2 regions of the Pseudomonas sp. GW821-FHT02B10 genome follow, and region 2 is predicted to be linked to the other one. Evidence: riboswitches for the same ligand, from Rfam matches in the RefSeq annotation. Region 2 holds a riboswitch; the other holds the start of a gene.

Region 1 (11,021 bases), on a different contig from region 2:
TCATGCTGGATAACGCCGAGTACTTCGTGCGCACCTTTATCCGCGGCCCGGTGTGTCGAGGGCAGATCGCCACCGACGTGATCCGCGACAACTTCTGGGCGCTGTTCCAGGCCCCGGAACACGACCTCTATATCACCGACCCGGCCTACCGCGGCCAGGCCACGCCGCTGCTGGCCATGCCCGGGCAGAACGACGACGTCGGCAGCGTGCTGAGCCTGTGGTTGGCCTACCGCGACAAGCGCAACGAATACGAGGTACTGCGTCGCGATTCCTACGCCGATGCGCCGCCGCCCAACTGGTCGACCCTGTGGGCAGGCAACGACAACGCGTTGCTGAGCATCTTCCGTCACTTCGACAGCGCCTCGGTGACCAAGGGCCTGATCGGCGAGGTGCCGCAGACGATGTGGCTGTTCGACTACCCGCTGCTGGAGCGCACCTATTACCAGTTAGCGGTCAACTTCGATGTGTTCGGCAATGTCTCGCACCAGGCGCAGACCCGGCTGTACTTCGACCTGATCCGCAACGGCGCCGAGCAGAATTTCCTGCGCCTGATGCCCGCCGGCACCCGCGAGGACTTCCTCGACGATTGGTACCAGAACAGCGGCAAGTTCAAGATGTGGCTGGACTACGAGTCCATCGACGACGACAAGGCCAGCGCCCTGGTGCTGGACGAAAAGGACCCGAAACGCGACTTCGCCAACCAGTTGTTGAACCGTTACGGCGACCTCAATGCGCGGCCCGATCCGATCAACCGCTGTGACGGCGCCTACTGCTCGCGGCCGAATATCGACCCGGCGCTGCAGAATGCCGAACAGGCCCTCAGCGGCCTGGTTTCGCGGCCGGCGGCCGGCATGCGGGTCATCGACCTGTTGCCGGAGGCCACCATGCTGCGCATCCAGGCGCCGAGCGGCAAGCGGGTGTTCTACAGCATGCTGCGCAACCGCGCCCACAGTAATGTGGCGTTCCTGCTGGGCGAGTCGCTGCGTTACCAGCCGGGCCTGGACACCCTGACCATCTATCCGGGCGTGCTCAGCAGCTACCCGAACTTCATGTTCAACATTCCCGCCGGGCAGGTGCCGGAGTTTGTGGCCGAGATGGAAAACGCCAAGGACGCCCACCGTTTCGAGAAAATCGTCGAGCGCTGGGGGATCCGTCGCAGCCATCCGCAGTTCTGGCAGTACTTCCATGACCAGACCCAGTACATCCTCGAGACCGATCCGAAAGAGGCGGGCGTACTGGACATGAACCGCTACGAGAACCTCTGAAGGCACCAGGCCCTTGAACTTCCGGGCCGCAGCCCTCAGGTTGCGGCCCGGCCCATCCCGGAAAAAGCCTTGTAAAAAATCCCAGGCGTTGCGTCGACCACGTAGCGCGGGCCTATCGACCAAGGTCTATCCCGACAAAAATACTAGGACTTTGTCCGGCACGCCGATTGGCGTAAACTGCGCCCACGCCTGCGAGGAATTTCCATGACCGCTATTACCATTACCGACGCCGCCCACGATTATCTGGCTGATCTGCTCTCCAAGCAGAACACCCCGGGCATTGGCATCCGCATCTTTATCACCCAGCCAGGGACTCAGTACGCCGAGACCTGCATTGCCTATTGCAAGCCGGGTGAAGAAAAACCCGAAGACAAAGCCCTGGGGCTGAAGAGCTTCACCGCCTACATCGACGCCTTCAGCGAAGGTTTCCTCGATGACGCGGTGGTCGACTACGCCACCGACCGCATGGGCGGCCAGCTGACCATCAAGGCACCCAACGCCAAGGTGCCGATGGTCAACGCCGACAGCCCGGTCAACGAGCGCATCAACTACTACCTGCAAACCGAGATCAACCCGGGGCTGGCCAGCCACGGCGGCCAGGTCAGCCTGATCGATGTGGTCGAGGACGGCATCGCCGTGCTGCAGTTCGGTGGTGGTTGCCAAGGCTGCGGCCAGGCCGACGTGACCCTGAAGGAAGGCATCGAGCGCACCCTGCTCGAGCGCATTCCCGAGCTCAAGGGAGTACGTGACGTCACCGACCACACGCAGAAAGAAAACGCCTACTACTAAGTAAGGCGTTCGCTGCGAACATGAAAAACGGCGCCCCGTGAGCGCCGTTTTTTTATGCCTGATGCTTGTGATTTGAGGTGCGCCGTGTCGCCTGGATCGCGATGCCCTCAGGGCCGATACAGATGCGCATGCCCCGCGCGATACAACGACGACTCACTGAAACTGTCCGTGGCCAGCACCCGGCCCACCAGGATCAGCGCCGTGCGCCGAAAACCCTTGGCCTGGACCTTTTCGGCGATGTCCGCCAGGGTGCCGAGCACCCAGTCCTGGTCCGGCCAGGTCGCCCGGTGCACCACGGCAATCGGGCAGTCGGCGCCGTAGTGGGGCAGCAGCTCGGCGACAATCTTTTCCAGATGGTTGACCCCCAGGTGAATCGCCATGGTGGTGCCGTGGGCGGCCAGGCTGGCGAATGCCTCGCCGGCGGGCATCGAGGTCTTGTCGGCATAACGGGTCAGGATCACGCTCTGGGCGACGTCCGGCAGAGTCAGTTCGGCCCCCAGCAAGGCCGCGCAGGCCGCGGTGGCCGTCACGCCGGGGATGATCTCGAAGGGGATGCCCAGCTCGCGCAGGCAGCGAATCTGCTCGCCGATGGCGCCGTACAGGCTGGGGTCGCCGGAATGTACCCGGGCCACGTCCTGGCCTTTGCCATGGGCGTCCTTGATCAGCTCGATGATCTGTTCCAGGTGCAGCTCGGCGCTGTTGACCAGCTGTTCGGCGCTATGCCCCTGGAGCACTGCTTCGGGCACCAGGGAGCCGGCATAGATGATGACCGGGCAGCTGTGGATCAGCCGCTGGCCCTTGACGGTGATCAGTTCCGGGTCGCCGGGACCTGCGCCGATAAAAAAGACGGTCATGGCGTTCTCCTGTGAAAAAAGGGGCGAGGCAACCTCACAGATGAAGATTGCTCATGATCAGCGGCGGGGATTATCGAAGATTTACCCGGAGCAGGCCAAGGCGAGGGTTGCCTGGGCGTATTTCTGCCGTGGGACCAGCAGCTTTGCCGGGCTTCGGGCCAGCTGTTCGGCCAGGGCCAGGGCGGCACTTTCGGCGACGCCGTAACAGCCGGTGCGTTCGTAGGCGATCTGCGAACGATGGCTGAGTTGCAGCACATAAGGCGTCAGCTGGTTACTGCTGAAACAGGTCAGGGGCAAGTCCAGTTGCGCGGCCAGGGCCAGCAGCCCGGGTTCCTCGCGTTTCAGGTCGATGCTGGCCAGGGCCTTGATCTGCCCGGGGTCGATGCGGTGGGTGCTCAGGGTCTGGTCGAGCAGGGTGCGCAAGGTCTCCACCGGGCAGCCCCGCTGGCAGCCCAGGCCGACCACCAGGGTCGGCGCTGTGCTGGCCTGCGTCATGCCGAGTACTGATCGTCGCTCTTGCGGCGGAACAGCCAGGCGCTGATCAGGCCCAGGGCCAGCCAGAACGCGGCGTTGGTCAACTGCGAAGCGATCTTGAACTGCGCCTCCAGCTCCTCCGGGGCGAGCATCGAATGCACTTGCGGCTGCGGCGCGCCGATGAGGTGCGGCACGGCGAGAATGGCCACGCCCAGCACTTTCAGCAGCCAGTTCCGGGCGAAGACGATCAGGGCAATGCCGGCCGCGGTGGAAGCGGCGGTACCGACCCACCAGATCTGCCGTTGCGCCAGGTCCGCGGCGGCGGTGCCCGGCAGTTCGGGCGGCAGGCCGAGGGTCGGCGCCAGGCAGAAAGTCGCATAACCGGCCAGGCCCCAGAGCAGGCCCTGGGAAGTACGGTTCGGCGCGCGCAGGGTGTAGAGGCCGGCAAGCATCAGGGCGAACCCCACGGCGACCACCAGGTTGCCGCCGGTGGTGGACAGCACGCGCTGCCAGCCGTCTTCCGGCTCCCAGGCTTCGGCGTCGTGGCTGTGGGCGGCGGTGCCGGCGGCATGCTCATGCGCTTCTTCATGCTGGGCGGCCGGGGCCTTCTCGTAGGTTTCCGCCTCCAGGATCAGCGGCGCGACCCAGAAGCTTTGCAGCAGGGTCAGCAACAGGGCCGCCAGCAACCCGGTGAACCCCGCGGTTTGCGCGATACGCTTGATCATGTCGGCAGGTCTCAGTGGCAAGGGAAGGCGGCGCTGTGGCGGGTATCGTGGGCGGCGTTGTGCACCGCTTCGATATGGGAGAAGCCGGCGAAATACACAAGGCACGCACCGAGAATCGAGGCGCCGATGGCGGCGACCAGGCGTTGGCTCAGGGTGGCGGTACTGCTGCTGGAGTGGCTGGTGCTGCTGATGATCGACATGGCGCTTCCCTCTGGTGTGTCAGCGGGTGAATCGAGCGCAGCAAAACCCCGCGAGACGGGCTTGCGGGGAATTAACAGCGCCCGCCCACCGCGGGTTTGTTATGACTGTGTAGCGGGCCGGTCTCCGGGCTCGCGAGGGGCGGGGCTTGCGCCACGCCTGCAAGAATCGCCTTCCCATGCCGGACTGCTGGCACAGTGGATCTGATTCTTCGCTCGCTTACCGTTGCGGGGGCAGCACCGGACTGATCAAGGCTTTTGGCCTGTGACGCACCGGTTTCCCGTTTCACCCTGTGAAGGGCACCCGTAACAAGGTGTGTAGGAGAGCATGGGCGAGGGAGGGGCGTCAATTGGCAAGGGTTCTCGTTTTCGATCGCAATTGGCCTGTCCTCGTGCTGCATGGACATTGACCGCCCCCCAAGCTCTGCGTAGCCTTGCGCTCTCGAGGTTCTTCGGCGTCTGTCGAAGCTAAGAAGGGAACGCGGTCCAAGCCGCGGCTGCCCCCGCAACTGTAAACGGTGATGAACGATGCAAGGCCACTGCCAGGCGGCGGGAAGGCGCATCGTTGGCCAGTCGAACGACCGGCACGCCGTCAGCCAGGAGACCTGCCTCGGACCTGATTCTCACTACAACCGGGCGGGGTGATCCGGTGGCGAACCCTTCCGTGCAGTTGCCTGCGCGGTTCTCGTCCCGTATGCCCGCCACCTTGCCAAAGGGCATCCGATGAAAACACTGGCCAAACTTCCCGTCACCATCGTTACCGGCTTCCTCGGCTCGGGCAAAACCACCTTGCTGCGGCACATGCTGGACAACGCCCAGGGCCGACGCATCGCGGTGATCGTCAACGAATTCGGCGAGCTGGGCATCGACGGCGAGATCCTCAAACAGTGTTCCATCGGTTGCACCGAGGAAGAAGCCAGCGGTCGCGTCTACGAGCTGGCCAACGGCTGCCTGTGCTGCACCGTGCAGGAAGAGTTTTTCCCGGTGATGCGCGAACTGGTGGCCCGTCGCGGCGACCTCGACCATATCCTCATTGAAACCTCTGGCCTGGCCCTGCCCAAACCTTTGGTCCAGGCATTCCAGTGGCCGGAAATCCGCAGCGCCTGCACCGTCGACGCGGTGATCACTGTGGTCGACAGCCCGGCCGTGGCCGCCGGCACCTTCGCCGCCTTCCCGGACCAGGTCGACGCCCAGCGCAAGCTTGACCCGAACCTGGACCATGAGTCGCCGCTGCATGAGCTGTTCGCCGACCAGTTGTCCAGCGCCGACCTGGTGATCCTCAACAAGGCCGACCTGATCAACCCGGCAGACCTGGCCAAGGTGCGCCTGGAAGTGGCCGAGGAGCTGCCGCCGGCGGTGAAAGTCATTGAAGCCAGCAGCGGTCGCCTGCCGCTGGACGTGTTGCTGGGCCTGGGCAACGGTTCGGAAGAACACATCGACGGCCGCCACAGCCATCACGATCATCACCACGATGGCGACGATCATGATGATCATGACCACGACGCCTTCGATTCGATCTCCATCGAGCTGCCCCAGGCCGACGAAAGCCTGCTGCTGGACGCCCTGACCCAACTGGTGGTGCAGCACGGCATCCTGCGGGTCAAGGGCTTCGCGGCGATCCCCAACAAGCCGATGCGCCTGTTGATCCAGGGCGTGGGCACCCGCTTCGACAAGCACTTCGACCGCCAGTGGGGCGCCGATGAAGCGCGCACCACGCGCCTGGTGCTGATCGGCCAGGAACTGGACGCGACCCTGCTCGAAGCGCAATTGCGCGCCGCCCTCAGCGTGTAAGCCATGCACCTGCTCAGGACCCAGCCCGGCGGTTTCGTGTCGGATGACAACATTGCCGACCTTGGACAGACCCCCGCCGAGCTGGTGATCCTGTGCAGCGGCGACTCCAGCCTGGCGCTGCTGGCCGAGGCGGCGCAGCAATTGCCGGAGGACTACCCGAGCTTTCGCCTGGCTAACCCGATGCAGGTGCAGAACCATGCCTCGGTCGACCTGTATGTCGACCAGGTGCTGCGCCACGCCAAGGTGATCCTGCTTTCCCTGCACGGCGGCATCGCCTATTGGCGTTATGGCATCGAGCAACTGGTGCAGCTGGCGCAACGCGGCGTGCAGCTGATCCTGGTGCCGGGCGACGACCGTCCGGACCCGGAACTGAGCGACCTGAGCACGGTGCCCGCCGGCGACCGCGAACGCCTCTGGCACTTCCTGCGCCAGGGTGGCATGGGCAATGCGCTGAACCTGTACCGCTGCCTGGCCAGTGGCTGGCTGGGGCGCGATTACCCTTGGTCCGAGCCGCAGACCCTGCCGCGCACGGCGATCTACCACCCGCACAAAAGCAGCGCCGCCCTCAGCGACTGGCACGCCGACTGGCGGGCCGGCCAGCCGGTGGCGGCGCTGCTGTTCTACCGCTCGCATTTGCAGGCGGCCAACACTGCCTTTATCGATGAGTTCTGCCGGCGATTGTTGGCGGCGGGCCTGAACCCGCTGCCGATTGCCCTGGCCAGCCTGAAAGAGCCCGGTTGCCTGGCGGTGGTCGAGGACCTGCTGGATGAAGTCGAGGCCGGGGTGATTCTCAACACCACCGGCTTTGCCCAGTCCAGCCCGGAGGCGCCGCACCTGCGACCGTTCCGCCGCGATATCCCGGTGATCCAGGCCATCTGTGCCCAGGACAACGAACCCGGCTGGCGCGCCAGCGAGCAGGGCCTGGGGCCGCGGGACCTGGCGATGCACATTGCCTTGCCGGAACTGGACGGGCGCATCATCAGCCGGCCCATCAGCTTCAAGGACCTGGCCTGGCGCAGCGAGCGCAGCCAGTCGGACGTGGTCTGCTACCGCTCCGCCCCCGAGCGCATGGACTTTGTCGCCGAACTGGCGCGGCGCTGGGTCGATCTGGCCCGGCTGCCGAATGCTGAAAAACGCATCGCCCTGATCCTCGCCAACTACCCGACCCGCGACGGCCGCATCGGCAATGGCGTGGGCCTGGACACGCCGGCGGCGGCGCTGAATATCCTGCGTGCCCTGCAAGCCGAGGGTTACCCGCTGCCGGCCGAGTTGCCGGACAGCGGGACGGCGCTGATCCAGCAACTGCTCGGCGGCGTCAGCAACGACCTGGACAGCCTCGACCTGCGTCCGTGCCAGCAAAGCCTGGCGCTGGAGGAGTACCAGGCCATGTTCGACGCGCTGCCCGAAGCCAATCGCCTGGCGGTGACGGAACGCTGGGGCGGGCCGGAAAACGACCCGATGTTCCGCGGTGGGCGGCTGATGATCGCCGGCCTGCGTTTTGGCCTGACCTTTGTCGGCATCCAGCCGGCGCGCGGTTATCAGGTCGATCCGAGCGCGGTCTATCACGACCCGGACCTGGTGCCGCCCCACGGGTACCTGGCGTTCTACTTCTGGCTGCGCCAGACCTACGGTGCCCACGGGCTGATCCACGTCGGCAAGCACGGCAACCTGGAGTGGCTGCCGGGCAAGGGCGTCGGCCTGTCCGAAAGCTGCTGGCCGGACGTGCTGCTGGGACCGCTGCCGAATATCTATCCATTCATCGTCAATGACCCGGGCGAGGGCGCCCAGGCCAAGCGCCGGACCCAGGCGGTGATCATCGACCACCTGATGCCGCCGCTGACCCGCGCGGAAACCTACGGCCCGCTGCGCGACCTGGAACTGCTGGCCGACGAGTACTACGAAGCCCAGTTGCTCGATCCGCGCCGCGCCCGCGAGTTGCAGAAGGACATTCTCAAGCTGGTGCGGGTGACCCGGATCGACCGCGAACTGCAACTGGACGGACAGCTCGACGGCGAGGCCGACGCGGCGCTGTGGCTACCGCGCCTGGACACCTACCTGTGCGACCTGAAGGAGTCGCAGATCCGCGACGGCCTGCATGTGTTCGGCGAATCGCCCGTGGGCCGCCTGCGTATCGACACCTTGCTGGCCTTGCTGCGCATTCCCCGTGGCGATGGCCGGGGCGCGCAGTCGAGCCTGTTGCGGGCCCTGGCCAAGGCCTTCGAGCTGGGTTTCGATCCGCTGGATTGCGCCCTGGCCGAGCCCTGGAGCGGGCGCCGGCCACAGGCCTTGCAGGACCTCAGTGAGCAACTGTGGCGCACTGCCGGCGATACCCGCGAGCGCCTGGAGCTGTTTGCCGGGCGCTTGATAGAAGCGGCCTTGGCCGGTGAGGTCGAGCAACTGAACGAGCCCGGCTGGAGCGAGGTCAAGGCGATCATCGACAGCCTGCGCGAGGTAGTGGCGCCGCGCCTGGATGCCTGCGGCCCGGCGGAAATGCGTGGTTTGCTGGATGCCCTGGGCGGGCGTTTCGTGCCGGCCGGGCCCAGCGGCGCACCGAGTCGTGGACGCCTGGACGTGCTGCCCACCGGGCGCAATTTCTACTCGGTGGACGTGCGCAACCTGCCGACCACCACCGCCTGGCGCATCGGTTTCCAGTCGGCCAGCCTGATCCTCGAACGGCACCTGCAGGACCATGGCGACCACCTGCGCCAATTAGGCCTGTCGGTGTGGGGCACGGCGACCATGCGCACCGGCGGCGACGATATCGCCCAGGCCATGGCGCTGATGGGCGTGCGCCCGGTGTGGGCCACCGGCAGCCAGCGGGTCGACGACTTCGAGATCCTGCCGCTGAGCCTGCTGGACCGCCCACGGGTGGACGTGACTTTACGGGTGTCCGGGTTCTTCCGCGATGCCTTCGCCAACCTGATCCGTCTGTTCGACGCCGCGGTGCAGGCGGTGGCCGCGCTGGACGAGCCGGACGACCTCAACCCGCTGGCGGCCAAGGTCCGCGCCGAGCGTGAAGCGCTGCTGCAGTCCGGTCTCGATGCCGAGGCCGCGCAGCGCCAGGCCGGCTGGCGGATCTTCGGCGCCAAGCCCGGGGCCTATGGCGCGGGCGTGCAGGGCGCTATCGACGCTCGCCTGTGGCAGAGCCGCGAGGACCTGGCCGAGGTCTACCTGAACTGGGGCGGCTACGCCTATGGCGGCGCCGACGAAGGCACCGCGGCCCGTGGCCAGTTCGCCCAGCGCCTGAGCCAGGTGCAGGCGGTGCTGCAGAACCAGGACAACCGCGAGCACGACCTGCTGGATTCCAACGACTACTACCAGTTCCAGGGCGGCATGCTCGCGGCGGTGGAAAGCCTCAGCGGCGAAAAGGCCGCCAGCTACCACGGCGACCACAGCCAGCCGGACCTGCCGAAGATCCGCAGCCTCAAGGAAGAGCTGAACCGGGTGATCCGCTCCCGCGCAGCCAACCCGAAGTGGATCGAAGGGGTGAAGCGCCACGGCTACAAGGGCGCCTTTGAAATGGCCGCCACCGTGGATAATCTGTTCGCCTTCGACGCCACCACCGAACTGATCGACGATCACCAGTACGCCCTGCTGGCCGACGCCTATCTGCTGGACCCCGCGACCCGCGAATTCATCCGGCAGCACAATCCCCATGCGTTGCGCGACATGACCGAACGCCTGCTCGAAGCCCAGCAGCGCGGGATGTGGCAGGCGCCCGGCGAGTACCGCGAGGCCCTGGAAAACCTGCTGCTGGATATCGAAGAAGATGGCTGATGTCCCTGTAGCCGCTGCCGCAGGCTGCGATCGGGCCCGCAGGGCCCGCTGGGACAGGCGACGCGGCCTGTCAGATACCAATGCGTCGTCTGTTTTATGCCGACTGCGTCGTCAATCGCAGCCTGCGGCAGCGGCTACATCGATTGATGTTCGTGCACCCCTTTACCGAGAACCGACATGAGCGATACCCCACATTTCCCGCTGTCCGCCGTGGTCGGCGCCGATGACCTGAAACTGGCGCTGTGCCTGACGGCCATCGACCCGAAAATCGGCGGGGTGTTGATCGAAGGCCCGCGGGGCATGGCCAAGTCGACCTTGGCCCGCGGCCTGGCGGACCTGCTGGCTAGCGGGCAGTTCGTCACCTTGCCCCTGGGCGCGACCGAGGAACGCCTGGTCGGTACCCTGGACCTGGACGCGGCGCTGGGCGAAGGCCGGGCGCAGTTTTCCCCGGGGGTGTTGGCCAAGGCCGATGGCGGGGTGCTCTACGTCGACGAGGTGAACCTGCTGCCGGACCATCTGGTGGACCTGCTGCTGGACGTGGCCGCCAGTGGCACCAACCTGATCGAGCGCGACGGTATTTCCCACCGGCACTCGGCCAGGTTCGTGCTGATCGGCACCATGAACCCGGAGGAGGGCGAGCTGCGCCCGCAACTGCTGGACCGCTTTGGCCTCAACGTCTTCCTGAGCGGGCAGACGCCGCCCACTGAGCGGGGGCAGATCATTCGTCGGCGGCTGGATTTCGACAGCGATCCCCAGGGTTTCTGCCAGCAGTGGGCCGCCGAGCAGGCGGCGCTGCGCCAGCGCTGCCAGCAGGCGCGTCTGTTGCTGGCGGAGATCGCCCTGGACGATCGAGCGCTGGAGCGGATCACCGAACGCTGTTTCGCCGCCGGCGTCGATGGCCTGCGCGCGGACCTGGTCTGGCTGCGTGCCGCCCGCGCTCATGCGGCCTGGCGTGGTGCCCGGGCTATCGAGGAGCAGGACATAGACGCCGTGGCCGAATTCGCCCTGCGCCATCGCCGTCGCGACCACCCGCCGAGCGCGGCGCATCAGCCGCAGCCGTCTTCCGCGCCATCCCCGGCCCAATCCAGCCCCGCCGAAGGCCAGGGCCAATGGGGTGAATTGCCGGCCCAGGCGCTGGCCACCGGCGTC
Region 2 (11,021 bases):
CCAGCCTTCGAGCACCAGCATCGGCGCCGGGTAAAACTCGCCGACCGGGCCCAGGCACAGCACCGCCAGCGGCTTGGCCCCGGCCGGCAGGCCCAGCAACTGGGCCAAGGCAGCGGGCTCGAACAGCGACACCCAGCCCATGCCCAGCCCTTCGGCCCGGGCCGCCAGCCACAGGTTCTGAATCGCGCAGGAGAGCGAGGCCAGGTCCATTTCCGGCAGGGTGCGGCGGCCGAAAATATGCCGCTCACGGTCGTCCATCAGCGCCGCCACCAGGACCTCGGCGCAGTCGTTGATGCCTTCGACCTTGAGCTTCATGAACTCATCGGAACGTTCGCCCAGGGCCTCGGCGGTGCGTACCCGCTCCTCTTCCACCAGTTGCTGGATTTGCCCGCGCAACGACCGGTCACTGATACGGATGAACCGCCAGGGCTGCATCAGGCCGACGCTGGGCGCCTGGTGCGCCGCCTCCAGCAGGCGACGCAAGACCTGCGGCTCGACCGTGCCACCGACGAAGTGACGCATGTCACGACGCTCGGCGATCGCGCGATAGACCGCGTCGCGCTCGGCCGCGGAAAAGGCGTTGTCGCTCATGGGCGCCGCGCGAGCACGCTCGCTCCTGCCGGCGCCAGCAGGGACGCCACCGCTTCGGGGTTGGACGGAAAATAGAAATGCACATAAGAGGCGGTCATCCGCCCTTCGCGGTAAACCGCTTCCGCGCCGCGCCCGCCATTCGGGCTCAGGCCGCGAGCGATCGGCGCAAGCTCGGTGCTGGTCAACGAATGATGATAGGTATGCCCGCGCAACGAACCTTCCGGCAACTCCACCGCCTGCAAGGCCAGGGCCGCCAGGCGCTTTTGCATCACCGCATCGCCGGGCAACAGGCCCAGCAGTTCGGCGCGCTCGCCGTCGACGTCGGTCAGGGAATCCAGCAGATACAACATGCCGCCACACTCGGCGAGCAAGGGTTTGCCTGCGGCGTGATGCGCGCGGATCGCGCTGAGCATCGAGCCGTTCGCCGCCAGCGCCCGGTGATGCAGTTCCGGGTAACCGCCCGGCAGGTACAGGCTGTCTGCCTCAGGCAGTACCGCGTCATGGATCGGCGAGAAAAAGACCAGCTCGGCGCCCATGGCCCGCAGCAGATCCAGGCTCGCGCCATAGGTAAAGGCAAAGGCTTCGTCGCGGGCCACGGCAATGCGCACGCCGGCCAACAACGGCTCAACGGCAACCACCTGGGGAGCGGCGAATGCCACGGCGGGCGGCAAGGCCACTTCGCAGCTGTCCGCCAAGGCGGCCGCGGCGGCGTCGAGACGCAGATCCAGATCGTTGAGTTCGCTGGCCTGCACCAACCCCAGATGGCGGCTGGGCAGTTCGATGCCGGTCTCCCGGGACAGCGCGCCGTACCAGCGCAAGCCCTCGGTCAGGCTGCCTTCGAGCAACTGCGCATGCCGCAGGGTGCCGACGCGGTTGGCCAGCACGCCGGCGAACGGCAAGTCCGGCTGATAACGCGCCAGCCCCAGCGCCAGGGCGCCGAAGGTCTGGGCCATGGCCGTGCCATCGATCACCGCGAGCACCGGCACCCCGAAATGCCGCGCCAGGTCGGCGCTGGACGGCGTGCCGTCGAACAGCCCCATCACGCCTTCGATCAGGATCAGGTCCGCCTCGCCGGCGGCCTCCCACAACAGGCGGCGGCTTTCCTGCTCGCCGACCATCCACATGTCCAGTTGATACACCGGCGCACCGCTGGCGCGCTCGAGGATCATCGGGTCGAGAAAGTCCGGGCCGCACTTGAACACGCGCACCTTGCGTCCCTGATTGCGATGCAGGCGGGCGAGCGCGGCGGTCACGGTGGTCTTGCCCTGACCGGAAGCCGGCGCGGCAATCAATACCGCCGGGCAATGACGGGCATCACTCACAGTTCGACGCCTTTTTGCGCTTTGATCCCGGCCTGGAAGGCATGCTTGACCATGCCCATTTCGGTGACGGTGTCGGCCAGCTCGATCATCTCTGGCTTGGCGCCACGTCCGGTGACCACCACATGCTGCATCGGCGGTCGCGCCTGCAGGTCGCTGAGCACCTGATCCAGGTCCAGATAGCCGTGCTTGAGGGCGATGTTCAGTTCATCAAGCAGCACCAGGCCGATCGTCGGATCGCTCAGCAGTTCGCGGGAAACCGCCCAGGCCGCTTCGGCCGCGGCGATGTCGCGCTGGCGGTCCTGGGTTTCCCAGGTGAAGCCTTCGCCCATGACATGGAAACGCACCTGCTCCGGGAAGCGCCGGAAGAACAATTCCTCGCCAGTGCTGTTGCGGCCCTTGATGAACTGCACCACGCCGCATTGCATGCCGTGGCCCATGGCCCGCGCGAGCATGCCGAAGGCCGAGCTGCTTTTGCCTTTGCCGTTGCCGGTCAGCACCAGCAGCAAACCGCACTCGTTCGGCGAGTTGGCGATGCGTTCATCGATCACGGCTTTTTTGCGCAACATGCGCGCCAGATGGCGTTCGTCACGATCGGGGGATTCAGTCATGGGGCAGCTCTCCGTTGGGGCTGGATAACGGGGGGCAGGAATAGGAATAGACGGCGCAAGCCTGGCATCGCCCACCGTGATGCCGTTGGATGGATCAGGCCGGTCTCCGGGCTTGTGAGTGGCTGGAATGCCCAACTGCGCGCCTTCCCATGTCGACAGTCGACACAGTGGCATCAGGCGCAGTCTTGACTCACTTACCGTTGCGGGGGCAGCGCCGGAATCGTCGTGTGTGCGCCTTCGGCACGCGTACTCACCGGCTTCCCTGTTTCACTCTGTCGACCCAAGGCCACAGAGCACCTGAAACAAGTCGCGAAGGTTAGAGGGTTGGGGGTGGAGCGTCAATTAAAGCCCCGCAGATCGGCGAATGCTGCATATCGGAAAAATGACGCCAATCTTGTGCCACACTCAGTGCAGTGATATCAAATAGCCATAATCGCGTTAAAAAACTCCAATATCTCAACAATAATAGGAAAAGTCCTATGCAAGGCATGATCATCAGCAATCCGAAACTGGAATTCCTGCGCCCTGCCCTGGAACGCTGGTTCGATTGCATCGACCGCTACAACGCCGTGCGCGGCGATAACGAAAGCCCGTACTGGTTCGACGAAAAAGCCAACCTGGGAATGCTCTCGGCGGCAGCCTGGATGGCGGAGATGGTCACCCTGGAACACGCACCGAGCAAAAAACAGCTCGAGGACGGCGACCGCAACGGCCGCACCGACCTGTACATCGCCACGCAGGAGGAACGCGTCTACATCCAGACCACCCAGCGCTGGCCCCGGGTCAACAGCCTGCACCTGACCCAACCGTTGCTGGATGTCGCCAGCGACGCGAAAAAAGCCAGCTACCCCAGCGACCTGAAACTTGGCTGCCTGTTCGTCACGCCACAGAAAACCCAGCACAGTGCCACTCCGGAAGAATTGCAGGACATGGTCGACGACCTGCAAAAGGAACATTGCTGCGCCGTGGCCTGGTACTTCCCCTACGCGTACCGCAAATTGCGCAATGAAGCCGGCAACTATCACCCCGGCGTTGCCGTGCTGTTCAAAGAAGCGCGCTGAACGGGTTGAACCATCGCCGACCTGTGCTTCTCTATGACTACACCGACGTCGTGCATACATAGGGAAATCAGCATGCTCAAACTTCGATACGCAATCCTGATCGCCGTCGCCGCAGGCCTTGGTGCCTGTGGCGAAACCTCCACCCTCCAGGTCTCCGACGGCACCGGCCCCTCGCCGAAACTCCCCGAACCGAACAAGACCCTGTTCCCGACCGTGAACATCGCGCCCGCGATCGGCTGGCCGCAAGGCGCCAAACCGGTGGCCGCCGCCGGCACCCAGGTCGCCGCATTCGCCGAAGGCCTGGACCATCCGCGCTGGTTGTACGTGCTGCCCAACGGCGACGTACTGGTGGCGGAGACCAATGCCCCGCCCTCCCCCGATGACAGCAAGGGTATTCGTGGCTGGATCGCCAGCAAGATCATGAGCCGCGCCGGGGCCGGTGTGCCCAGCCCGAACCGCATCACCCTGCTGCGGGACAAGGATCACGATGGCGTGGCGGAAACCCGCACGGCATTCCTGGAAAACCTCAACTCGCCGTTCGGCATGACCCTGGTGGGCAATGATCTGTACGTCGCCGACACCGATCGCCTGCTGCGCTTCCCCTACAAGGACGGCGACACCAGGATCAGCGCCCAGCCGACCAAGGTGGTGGACCTGCCTGGCGGCAAGCTGAACCACCACTGGACCAAAAACGTGATTGCCAGCAAGGACGGCAGCAAGCTGTACGTCACGGTCGGCTCCAACAGCAACGTCGGCGAAAACGGCATGGACCAGGAAGAAGGCCGTGCCGCCATCTGGGAAGTCGACCGCGCCAGCGGCAAGCAACGGATTTTCGCCTCAGGCCTGCGCAACCCCAACGGCATGGCCTGGGAGCCGCAAAGCGGCCAGCTGTGGACCGCGGTCAACGAGCGCGACGAGATCGGCAGCGACCTGGTGCCGGACTACATCACCTCGGTCAAGGACGGCGCCTTCTATGGCTGGCCATTCAGTTATTACGGCCAGCATGTGGACGTGCGAGTCACTTCGCAAAACCCGGACCTGGTGGCCAAGGCCATCGCCCCGGATTATGCCGTCGGCCCGCATACTGCCTCCCTGGGCCTGGCATTCGCCGAAGGCAGCAAGCTGCCGGCGCCGTTCACCCAAGGCGTGTTCATCGGCCAGCATGGCTCGTGGAACCGCAAGCCCCACAGCGGCTACAAAGTGATCTTCGTACCCTTCGCCAACGGCAAGCCGGTAGGCCAACCGGTGGACGTGCTGACCGGCTTCCTCAACGCCGACGAGAAAGCCATGGGGCGCCCGGTCGGCGTAGTGATCGACAAGCAAGGGGATCTGCTGGTGGCCGATGATGTCGGCAACAAAGTCTGGCGCGTGTCAGCAGCCAAGGCGCAATAGGTTCAGCGCTTGCGGCACAGGGTCAAGCCGTCCCCCAGGGGCAGCAGCGACAGGTCGACACGCGGGTCATCCTTCAAGGCGCGATTGAGTGCCTGGATGGCCCGGGTGTCTTCGCTCTGGGGATTTTCCTCCAGCACCCGACCGCTCCACAGCGTGTTATCGAACACCGCTAGCCCGCCCACGCGTAGCAGGCGCAGGGCACTTTCCAGGTAAGCCGGGTAATTGGCCTTGTCGGCGTCGATGAAGACCAGGTCGAAACCACCCTCGCCCTCCTCCTGCTCGATCCTGGCCAAGGTCTCCAGGGCCGGTGCCAGGCGTAACTCGATCCGTCCGGCGACACCTGCTTCCTGCCAGTAACGGCGCGCGGTGGCGTTGTAGTCGTCCGGGATGTCACAGCAGATCAGTTGACCATCCTCCGGCAAGGCCGCGGCCATGGACAAGGCGCTATAGCCGGTGAAGGTCCCCACCTCCAGCACACGCCGGGCACCGATCAGCTTGATCAGCAACGCCAGGAACTGCCCCTGCTCGGGCGCTACCTGCCAGCGCGCCATGGGCAACGCCTGGGTTTCGTCACGCAGACGGCGCAACAGCGGCGTTTCGCGCAGGGAAACGTCGAGCAGGTAGTGATAGAGGGCGTCGTCGAGGTTGAGGGTACGAGCGGTCATGGCAACCTCGACGCAGAGACAGGACTAAGGATTGTGCGCCAGATGCTCTGGCTGCAGCACGCGCTTGGCGCTCAGGTAGGCTTTTTGCCAATAGGCCTTGGACAGACTGTCCAGCTTCACCGTGCCGCCGGTGGCCGGCGCATGGACGAAGCGGCCTTCGCCGACATAGATGCCCGCATGGCTGACCTGGGAACCGCCATTGGTGGCAAAAAATATCAGGTCGCCGGTCTGCAAGGCGTTCTTGCCGACATTCGGTGCCCGCATGCCGATCATTTCGCGGGTCGAGCGCGGCAGCGAGATACCGGCTGCGTCGCGATAGACGTAGCCGATCAGGCCACTGCAATCGAAACCGGAGTCCGGTGTGTTGCCGCCCCAGCGATAAGGCGTGCCCACCAGGCCCAACGCACGAAACAGCACGTCTTCGGCAGCCGGCGAGAAGGTCTGGGGAGTGTTGAATACGGGAGCACGTACCACGGGCGCGGGTGGCGGGGTACGACTGGCGCACGCGCTGAGCAGCGCGGCGAGAACGATCAATGCAAGGCGGGCCGACGTCGACATATGCAGAACAATCCTGATCTGGATGCGGCTTTCTCTGCCGTGAGGCCGAAAACAAAACCGCGTAAGCAGGGCTTACGCGGTTAGTTTTCAACAATAGATCAGGATTCTAGCGCCTACGCGCCAAACTTCAAGTAAGACTTTAACTTCACCTTACAAAAAGTCCGCTTACTTGCGTGCGGTGACCACGGTCGGGGCCATGGCGAGGGCGCGCTTGGCTTCGATGAAGGTCTTGCTCCAGTAGCTGTCGCCCAGGCTGTCCACCCGCACGCCACCGCTGCGGCGGCTGCTGGAGTGGATGAACTGGTCATCGCCCAGGTAGATGCCAGCGTGGCTTACGCGACCGCGGCGGCCATTGGTGGCGAAGAACAACAGATCGCCCGGCTGCAGCTTGTTACGCGCAACCAGCGGAGCATCAACGTTGATCATTTCACGGGTGGAGCGCGGCAGATTCATGCCGGCTTCTTCACGGAACAGATAGCCGATGAAACCGCTGCAATCGAAACCGGCTTCAGAGGTACCGCCGAAACGGTAACGGGTACCGATCAGGGACATGCCACGTTCGAGAATACTGTCAGCCAGCACTGGCAGCTGGTAAGGCTTGCTGTCAGCGAACTCGGCGAGTTCTTTTTCGGTTGCCAGCTCTTCCTGGAAAATAGCGGAAGACTGGGCTTTTGAAGAGTTTTGAACCTGTTGTTGCTGCTCTTGTTGGCTCACCGGAGAGTGGGTGGCGCAACCAAACAACAGGGTAACGAGTGCAAGAGGCACGAGGGGTGCGAAGCGCTTCAGCATGGGCACGACCGTGGCTTAAAGTTATAAAGAAGCCGCGACTATGCCTTCTATCGCTCTAATTTGCAAATTCAATCGATTGAAATGTGACTTATCGGTTTCTACTCAACATCTAAGGCCTTAAGCCCATTTTAAACGCACGCGCCTCTGGAACCGCTTCCGGATGCGGGTTTCTGGCGCCTGAAATATGCCAAAAAGCCACTACCGCCCGCGGTTTTACCAGCCCAGGGTTTCTTTGAGAAAGGGAATGGTCAGCTTGCGCTGAGCCTGCAAGGATGCCTGATCGAGGCGCTCCAGCAACTCGAACAAGGCGCTCATGCTGCGGGTACCGCGCGTCAGGATAAAGTGCCCGACTTCGTCGGTCAGGTGCAGCCCGCGACGCGAGGCGCGCAATTGCAATGCACGCAGCTTGTCTTCATCGGAGAGCGGGCGCATCTGGAAGATCAGCGCCAGGGTCAGGCGGGACTTGAGGTCCGCCAGCTTCACCGGCAGCTCCCGGGGAGAGGTCGAAGCCGCGATCAACAGGCGCCGGCCGCTGTCACGCAAGCGGTTGAACAGATGAAACAGCGCTTCTTCCCAGTCAGCCTTGCCCGCCACCGCTTGCAAGTCGTCCAGGCAGACCAGTTCGTACTGTTCCAGGTTGTCGAGGATTTCGATGCCGCGGTCCAGCAATTCCGCCAGGGGCAAATAGACCGCTGGCTCCCCCAACTGTTCGAACCGCAGGCAGGCCGCCTGCAGCAAGTGCGTACGCCCTACCCCATCCTTGCCCCAGAGGTAGATCAGGCTTTCGGTCCAGCCGGCGTCGGCTTCGCAAAGCCGCTCGACATAGCCGAGTGCAGCGGCATTGGCGCCTGGGTAGTAGTTGATGAAGGTGGCGTCATCACGCAGACGCACACCTAGGGGCAGCTGAATCGGTTTCATGCTGACTGAACAGTTCCAAACGAACCGTTAGTGGCCTCTGTGTAAAGTTTGCAAAGTTTATACCCGTGACGCCGGGCGCACAATGTAGCAGACCACAAGCAAAATCAAAGGTTTGCGTTAGCCTGATGAAATCACGGGGGTTTCTTTGACGGTGGATGTGACAGCTGTAAACACTCTCGATGGCACCCGCCTGAAACGCAGGCGCCCCGAAAGCGTTAACCGTGGACGTTACAGCTCGGACTCCTCTACACCGCTATAGATGTCCGAATCCTTGTACAAGTCGTGCACATGGCGCACCAGCACCATGATCACCGCCGCCACCGGCAAGGCCAGCAGGATGCCGGTGAAACCGAACAGCTCGCCACCGGCGAGAATCGCGAAGATCACCGCCACCGGGTGCAGGCCGATCCGGTCGCCCACCAGCAAGGGGGTCAGCACCATGCCCTCCAGGGCCTGGCCGACCATGAACACGGCCACGATGCCGATCATCGGGTACAGGTCGCCACCGAACTGGAACAACCCGGCAATCAGCGCCGCGCCGATGCCGATGACAAACCCCATGTACGGCACGATGGCCGCCAGGCCGGCAATCAGACCGATCAACAGCCCCAGTTCCAGCCCGACCAGCATCAGGCCCGCCGCATAGATCATCCCCAGGGCCACCATCACCAGCAGCTGACCACGGACGAACGCCCCCAGCACTTCATGGCATTCCCCCGCCAGCGCCACCACACGCTCCTCGCGATCACGGGGCAACAGGCTGCGGATCTTCGCCATCATCAGGTCCCAGTCGCGTAGCAGGTAAAAGCTGACCACCGGAATCAGCACCAGGTTGGCCAGCCAGCCAATCAGCGCCAGGCTGGAGGCCGTTGCCTGGCTCAGGACCACGCCGACGATATCGGTGGTCTGCCCCATGTGCTCGCTGATCGCCGCCTTGACCTTGTCGAACTTCCAGAAACCATCGGACAAGCCCAGCTTGGACTGCGCCCAGGGCATTGCCGTGTGCTGCAGCCAATCGAGCATCTGCGGCGCCAGTTCATACAGGCGCAGCAGTTGCTTGGCGAGCATAGGCACCAGCACCAGCAACAACGCCATGACGATCAGGGTGAACAGGGCAAATACCGCCACCACGCCCCAGGTGCGCGACAACCCGAGTTTTTCCAGGCGGTCCACCAGCGGATCGAACAGATAGGCCAACAGCAAGGCCACCAGGAACGGCGTCAGGATCGGATGCAACAGGTACACAAATCCACAGAGCAGGACCAACCCACCCAACCAGACCCATCGACGCGTATCAGCCATGAACCACTCCATTGCTTCTATATAAAGAAAGAAAACCTACCAGCGAAAACGCAGTTGCGCGGCCGGTGCAGGCGCAGGTGTCGCGCCTTCGACAGTCGGCTGGACAGGCACAGCGCCCGCCGGGACTTCCTGCAACCGAGCCAGATTCAACTGCGCACGCAACTGCTCGGCGCTGCCGCTGACCCGGTACACCGAACGATCACCATCGACGCTCTGCAAACGCCCACCGAAGGGCTCGAGCAAACGGCCCAACGCCGCATAGCGCTCCAGGTTCATGCCCTGCACTTCCAGCAACTGCTCGCTGGATGCGCCCGGCTTGACCGCGAAACGCGGGGCCAGGCGCTGGCTGACCGCCAACAGCACGGCATCGGCCAAGGCCGGCACATCAGCTCCCTGGACGCTGCCCTGTTCCTTCTGGTCACCCAGCCATAGGCGCCATTTGGCCTGCCACTGACCGCCCTCTTCACTGGCATGCACCGCCAGCAGGGCGTCCGCGCCGTAACGCTCCGACGCAGCGCGCAATGGCGCCGGATCGGAACCTTCGAGATTCGGCGCCGTAGCGACAATCTGCTCATTCAGGTCACCCAGCGGCAAACGCAGCGGCAGGCCGCGATGCAGGGCCGCACGGCGCAACGGCATGGCGCTGGCCTGGCCATCGCCCACCAGGCTGGAACCTTCACTGGAGTCGGTCAGCCACCAGCCGAGAATCGACGGGCGATTACTGCCCCACAACGACAGACCAGCCTGGCGCAACGCCCGGTCGGTGCTGGCCGGGTCGAAGTCGACCTGCAGGCTTTCGGGAGGACCGGCGTCGTAGCCGTACTGGCTGATGATCTGCTGCGGGTCCTTGCGGATCGCCGCCAGTCCCGGGTTCTGCAGGGCCTTGCTATCGCCGGTCAGGCGCAATACCAGGGTTTCCAGGGCCCGCTGGGTGGCCTGGTCGCGCTCGCCAGGGGACTGGCTGCTAACCGGTTCGCGGACCTGATACAGGTTATTGAGGGTTTCGGCATGACTCGCCAGGCTGACCAATGACAAACAGCCCACAAAAAGAAATTTACCCAAACGCATGGAGGATTCCCGACGACAAAAGGCGGCTGGAACAGACCGCATGAACAGGATTGACCCAGGCTGTGACCACAAAGCCTGGGCAAACATTCACCCGGTCGATGGAAGTTTTCGTGCTGTCATAACGACAGCGGGTACAAGGCTATACCTTATACAGCCCCGAGCGGCGCGATCGACACGCGCAATTGCGGTTTTTTTTAAGCGGATATGCCCTGCCCGTCGGCCCGAGGATGGCCGCTACACCTCAAGCCTGATAAAATCGCGCGCCTTCGCAGACCGGCAACAGCCGGGGTCGCTGAAATGATTGCGCGGCATTGCCGCCGCGACTGTTTCAATGGCCTCCCTGGACTCGGTCGATACCCCCTGAATCCCCCCTAAAGGCCTGGATCATGAGCAAGCAACCCTCCCTGAGCTACAAAGACGCCGGTGTAGACATCGACGCCGGTGAAGCATTGGTCGAACGCATCAAGAGCGTCGCCAAGCGCACTGCGCGCCCGGAAGTCATGGGCGGCCTGGGCGGTTTCGGCGCCCTCTGCGAAATCCCGGCCGGCTACAAGCAGCCAGTACTGGTCTCCGGTACCGACGGCGTGGGCACCAAGCTGCGCCTGGCACTGAACCTGAACAAACACGACAGCATCGGCCAGGACCTGGTCGCCATGTGCGTCAACGACCTGGTGGTCTGCGGTGCCGAGCCGCTGTTCTTCCTCGACTACTACGCCACCGGCAAACTGAACGTCGACGTTGCCGCCA

The links. Region 2 has a riboswitch for cobalamin ahead of cobO (cob(I)yrinic acid a,c-diamide adenosyltransferase). Riboswitches for the same ligand answer to the same signal wherever they lie in the genome.
Region 1: linked by a shared signal. The riboswitch ahead of AC07VU_RS11800 (CbtB domain-containing protein) and the one ahead of cobO (cob(I)yrinic acid a,c-diamide adenosyltransferase) in region 2 are both predicted to bind cobalamin.

Annotation. Positions count from the first base shown of each region.
Region 1 covers NZ_JBWKVU010000004.1:282,963-293,983, forward strand. The annotation lists gene AC07VU_RS11775 (fatty acid cis/trans isomerase) at 1-1,265, shown strand, start outside; gene nfuA (Fe-S biogenesis protein NfuA) at 1,470-2,054, shown strand; gene cobM (precorrin-4 C(11)-methyltransferase) at 2,162-2,908, opposite strand; gene AC07VU_RS11790 (cobalamin biosynthesis protein) at 2,990-3,403, opposite strand; gene AC07VU_RS11795 (CbtA family protein) at 3,400-4,107, opposite strand; gene AC07VU_RS11800 (CbtB domain-containing protein) at 4,119-4,307, opposite strand; cobalamin riboswitch at 4,406-4,627, opposite strand; cobalamin riboswitch at 4,733-4,931, shown strand; gene cobW (cobalamin biosynthesis protein CobW) at 5,028-6,095, shown strand; gene cobN (cobaltochelatase subunit CobN) at 6,099-9,872, shown strand; gene AC07VU_RS11815 (magnesium chelatase ATPase subunit I) at 10,050-11,021, shown strand, end outside.
Region 2 covers NZ_JBWKVU010000005.1:25,783-36,803, forward strand. The annotation lists gene bluB (5,6-dimethylbenzimidazole synthase) at 1-591, opposite strand, end outside; gene AC07VU_RS12805 (cobyrinic acid a,c-diamide synthase CobB) at 588-1,913, opposite strand; gene cobO (cob(I)yrinic acid a,c-diamide adenosyltransferase) at 1,910-2,521, opposite strand; cobalamin riboswitch at 2,602-2,837, opposite strand; gene AC07VU_RS12815 (hypothetical protein) at 3,001-3,582, shown strand; gene AC07VU_RS12820 (PQQ-dependent sugar dehydrogenase) at 3,655-4,974, shown strand; gene AC07VU_RS12825 (class I SAM-dependent methyltransferase) at 4,977-5,639, opposite strand; gene AC07VU_RS12830 (C40 family peptidase) at 5,664-6,197, opposite strand; gene AC07VU_RS12835 (C40 family peptidase) at 6,363-6,986, opposite strand; gene hda (DnaA regulatory inactivator Hda) at 7,200-7,904, opposite strand; gene AC07VU_RS12845 (AI-2E family transporter) at 8,133-9,206, opposite strand; gene AC07VU_RS12850 (DUF2066 domain-containing protein) at 9,243-10,274, opposite strand; gene purM (phosphoribosylformylglycinamidine cyclo-ligase) at 10,661-11,021, shown strand, end outside.